DNA from 2 places in the Pseudomonas sp. PVC-5-1 genome. Region 2 is predicted to be linked to the other one. Evidence: riboswitches for the same ligand, from Rfam matches in the RefSeq annotation. Region 2 holds a riboswitch; the other holds the start of a gene.
What was found. A riboswitch is a leader RNA that binds a small molecule or an ion and turns the genes downstream of it on or off. The one in region 2 is predicted to bind thiamine pyrophosphate.
Positions count from the first base shown of each region.

Region 1 (2,197 bases), 2.3 Mb from region 2:
CGCAGGCCGTCGCCCAGCGAGAAGCTGACGTCGTAGGCCTTCATGATTTCGCAGATTTCTTCGAAGTGGGTGTACAGGAAGTTTTCCTTGTGGTGTGCCAGGCACCACTTGGCCATGATCGAGCCACCACGGCTGACGATACCGGTGACACGCTTGGCAGTCAGCGGCACATAACGCAGCAGTACGCCGGCATGGATGGTGAAGTAGTCCACGCCCTGCTCGGCCTGCTCGATCAGGGTGTCGCGGAACAGCTCCCAGGTCAGGTCCTCGGCCACGCCGTTGACTTTTTCCAGGGCCTGGTAGATCGGTACGGTACCAATCGGCACCGGCGAGTTGCGGATGATCCACTCACGGGTTTCGTGAATGTGCTTGCCGGTGGACAGGTCCATGACCGTGTCCGAACCCCAGCGGATGCCCCAGGTCAGCTTGGCCACTTCTTCCTCGATCGAGGAACCCAGCGCGCTATTGCCGATGTTGCCGTTGATCTTCACCAGGAAGTTGCGGCCGATGATCATCGGTTCCACTTCCGGGTGGTTGATGTTGGCAGGGATGATCGCGCGGCCACGGGCAATTTCCTGGCGGACGAACTCAGGGGTGATTTCTTTCGGGATGTTGGCCCCGAAGCTGTGGCCGGCGTGCTGCTCGTCGAGCAGACCAGCGGCACGTGCCTCTTGCAGCTTCATGTTTTCGCGGATGGCCACGTACTCCATCTCGGCAGTGATGATGCCTTGGCGGGCATAGTGCATCTGCGAGACGTTGGCACCAGCCTTGGCACGGCGCGGGTTGCGCACGTGGGCGAAACGCAGCTTGGCCAGTTCGGCATCGTTCAGGCGCTGCTGGCCGAAGTCGGAGCTCAGGCCGGCCAGGCGCTCGGTGTCACCGCGTGCCTCGATCCACGCCGAACGCACATCGGCCAGGCCCTTGCGCACGTCGATGACAACGTTGGGGTCGGTGTACGGGCCGGAAGTATCGTAGACCAGCACCGGGGCATTGGACTCGCCACCGAAATCGGTCGGGGTGTCGTCCAGGCTGATTTCACGCATGGGCACGCGGATGTCCGGGCGCGAACCTTCGACATACACCTTGCGCGAACGCGGGAATGGTTGCACGGACTGCTGATCGACTTGTGCCGATTCGCTGAGGTTGATCGCTTTTTCTTGTTTGGTCATCACAGGCTCTCCAGACGGCTTCCTAGCAGTGGAATGTCGGGGTGAACCTGAAAGGCGCGGACGCACCCTTGATGGGTGCAGTGCCGGATTTGGGGTGCCTGAAGCTGCATGCAGCTGTGACATTCCCGGACCTGGCACAAGAGGCTCCCCGGGAAGGCGAGCAATCTTGTTCCCTACGCAGGCGCTAACCTGATCAGGTTCAACGGGATCCGCAACTTTGCGATCTCAGCCTTTGCTTCAAGGCACCCCGACAAGAACATGCGCAGTCTAGACTGGAGTGGTCGGCAAAGCCAAGCAGGTAAATGCGCGGATGATGAAAGGCACCCCGAGCGATTGTTGCCGGGTGCGCATGGCACTACACTGGCCCGTCGCTCGATACTCAACAGTTCAGTAATTAAATTTCGTACAAGGATTGCCTCTATGCTGCGCAAACTCTCACTGGCAATAGCCGTGTCTTGTGCGTCCAACGGAGTGGTCTGGGCAGCGGACGTGCCCACTACAGTGAAAACCGACCTGGTCAGCGTCTATCAGGAAGCGGTCGACAACAACGCTGACCTGGCTGCGGCCCGCGCCGATTACGGCGCCCGCCGCGAAGTGGTACCGCAGGCTCGCGCCGGGTTGCTGCCTAACCTGTCGGCCGGTGCCGAAATGCTGAACACCCGCACCAAGCTGGACGAACCATCGGCCACCAGCAACCGCAGCGGCAACACCTGGAGCGCAACCCTGGCGCAACCTATATTCCGCGCTGATCGCTGGTTCCAGTTGCAGGCAGCCGAAGCGGTCAACGAACAGGCGGCGCTGGAGCTGTCGGCGACCGAGCAGAACCTGATCCTGCAAACCGCGCAGAATTACTTCGCCGTGCTCCGTGCCCAGGACAACCTGGCCGCGACCAAGGCCGAGGAAGCGGCCTTCAAGCGCCAGCTGGACCAGTCCAACGAACGATTCGACGTCGGCCTCTCCGACAAGACCGACGTGCTGCAATCCCAGGCCAGCTACGATACAGCGCGGGCCAACCGAATCATTGCCGA
Region 1 covers NZ_CM172024.1:5,178,032-5,180,228, forward strand. Annotated here, with positions in the region: gene thiC (phosphomethylpyrimidine synthase ThiC) at 1-1,169, opposite strand, end outside; TPP riboswitch at 1,323-1,429, opposite strand; gene AC2T3R_RS23720 (TolC family outer membrane protein) at 1,590-2,197, shown strand, end outside.
Region 1: it holds a riboswitch for thiamine pyrophosphate, as region 2 does, so the genes downstream of both, thiC (phosphomethylpyrimidine synthase ThiC) here and AC2T3R_RS13320 (TenA family protein) in region 2, are expected to answer to the same signal.

Region 2 (2,197 bases):
GGTGATTGCTCAGATCGCCAATGCGCTCGGACAACGCCCGGCCAATCTCGGCATAACCGATCACGCAAGGCGCCAGCGCCACATGCAACTCCAGCAGGTCACCCGCGGCACCGCAGTCCAGCACATAGCGGGTATAGGCAACCGTGGCCTGGTGTTCGGGCGCGGCCTCGATATCAGCCTGGGTCAGGCCCCAGCGCGCGCACAGGCGCAAGTGCAGCTCGGTTTCATCCAGAATCGCCGCCAGCCCGGCCTGCGCGGCGCGGATGTCGGCCGGGCGACGGCTCTTGTAGGCGGCCAGTGCCCAGGCGCGGGCGAACTGGATGAGGAACAGGTAATCCTGTACCAGGTAGGTGCGGAAGGCGGCTTCGCTCAACGCACCCTCGCCCATCTGGCGCACGAATTCGTGGTCGACGTAGCTGTTCCACTGCGGCGTGGCGGCAGCCTTGAGGCGGTCGAAGATATCCATGCTCATTTGTCCTCCGGGTAGACAGCATCGAAGAAGGCCAGCTCCAGCGCCACGGTGCGCTGGTAGAAGTCACCCGCCAGCACGGCGTCCTGCGGGCCGACGCGGTCGAGTTCGGCTTGCAGGAAGGCAACGAAGTCCTGGAATGCCGGGTTGTCGTGCAGGGTGATCCATTCAGCGTGGACGAAGTTGTCCGGCATCGGCTTTGGCGCCTTCAACGCCCAGTCCAGGTACAGGCCTTCGGCGACGTTGAGCACCGCCAGCGCGGCCGCATAGGATCGGGTGGCCGCCGCTTCGCGCATGATCGCCTTGAAGCCTGCGGTCGGGACGGTGTCGGCTGGTTCGCTGCGTTGTGCGGGGCTTACCCCCAAGGCCTCGAAGGCACGCAGGAAGTAGGTGTTCTCGTCACTGGAGATCATCCCGGCAAAGCGCCCGAAGCGCAGGCGCGCCTCGAAGGTGTCGGCGGTGGCGATGGCCGCGCCCAGCAGGGTCAGGAAGCTGTCGAGGAAGCGGTGGTCCTGCACCAGGTAGTCGACCATGATCGGGTCCGGCAGGCTGCCGTCGCACAATTGGGTGACGAAGCGGTGGCCAACGGCCGCCGACCAGGTCGGCTCGCTGCGGCGGCGCAGGGACTGGCTGAAGCGTTCGGTCATGTTGCTGTCCTTGATGGGGGGTGACAGCGAGACCGCGATGGTTGGCATGGACGGGCCTCGCAGTGAGGCCGGCAAAAAGGCAGGTTTCAAGTCCCAATCCCTTCGCCGGCATGATCCGGATCAGGTTCGAAGGGTCACCGCGCTGCAGCATCCAGCGGTTTCTCAGCCCGGTGCCGGGCTCCCCTTGGTGGCGCTCAGGTATACCCCAGGGCGCCGCGGCTGTCACCACCCAATCTGTGGGCAATGGGTGACCCACTAGTGGGGGCCCTCACCCATTTTTGACGCCGTGGCATTTAGCGCGCATCAGGCGCCACAAGGATTTGTTTAGAAACATATTCCTCGTATTTGGGTTGGCACACCCGTTGCTCCAGCCCCAGAAACGGGCAAAAAGCCATGATGTCGCAAACGAGGCGCAAGGCAATGAAAACACCTGCCGTGATCCACCCTGCCAGGCATGCATTCCAGCTGTCCACCGTCGCTACGCTGATGCTCGGCCTTGGGCTGGTCACGGCAACAGCGGCGCCCATGGACGACAACAGCATGCCCCCGCCGACCGACCCGTCGGCCTACACTGATCAGCCGGCTGACCCGACCCAGGCGTTGCTGGACCTGTACAGCATGCCAGAGGCGAATCGGGGCTCACTCGAACTGACCGATGGCGTGTACGGTGACCGCAACACGGTAAGCGCAAACAACGTGCTACCGCCGGCCCTGCAAACCGGGAAAAAGTACCCCACCAACGGCAAGCCAAGCCCGCTGTTCGGCGCGTTGCCGTTTACCCAGCAATTACTGCTGTTCGAGGAATTCGGCACGGAAAGGCTCGACCCCACGTTGCCGCCGCCCACTCTGACCTTCCCGGTGCCGACCCTGGGCGCGGCACCGGCGCAGGACCCCAACGTGGTGGCCCGCAGCGGCCCCAGCGGTACAGCCCTGGAAGCCTTCCTCAAACAGCCGGGCCTGTACCCCTTCCCGACCCAGTATTCCAACGTGCTCGACCGCAACCCATGGAAGGCGCAGATCGAGATGTTCCTCAACCGCCAACCGGTCGGTTCGCCTGCGGAAGGCCGGCCACCAGGAAAAG
Region 2 covers NZ_CM172024.1:2,909,344-2,911,540, forward strand. Annotated here, with positions in the region: gene tenA (thiaminase II) at 1-472, opposite strand, end outside; gene AC2T3R_RS13320 (TenA family protein) at 469-1,116, opposite strand; TPP riboswitch at 1,197-1,311, opposite strand; gene AC2T3R_RS13325 (Ig-like domain-containing protein) at 1,537-2,197, shown strand, end outside.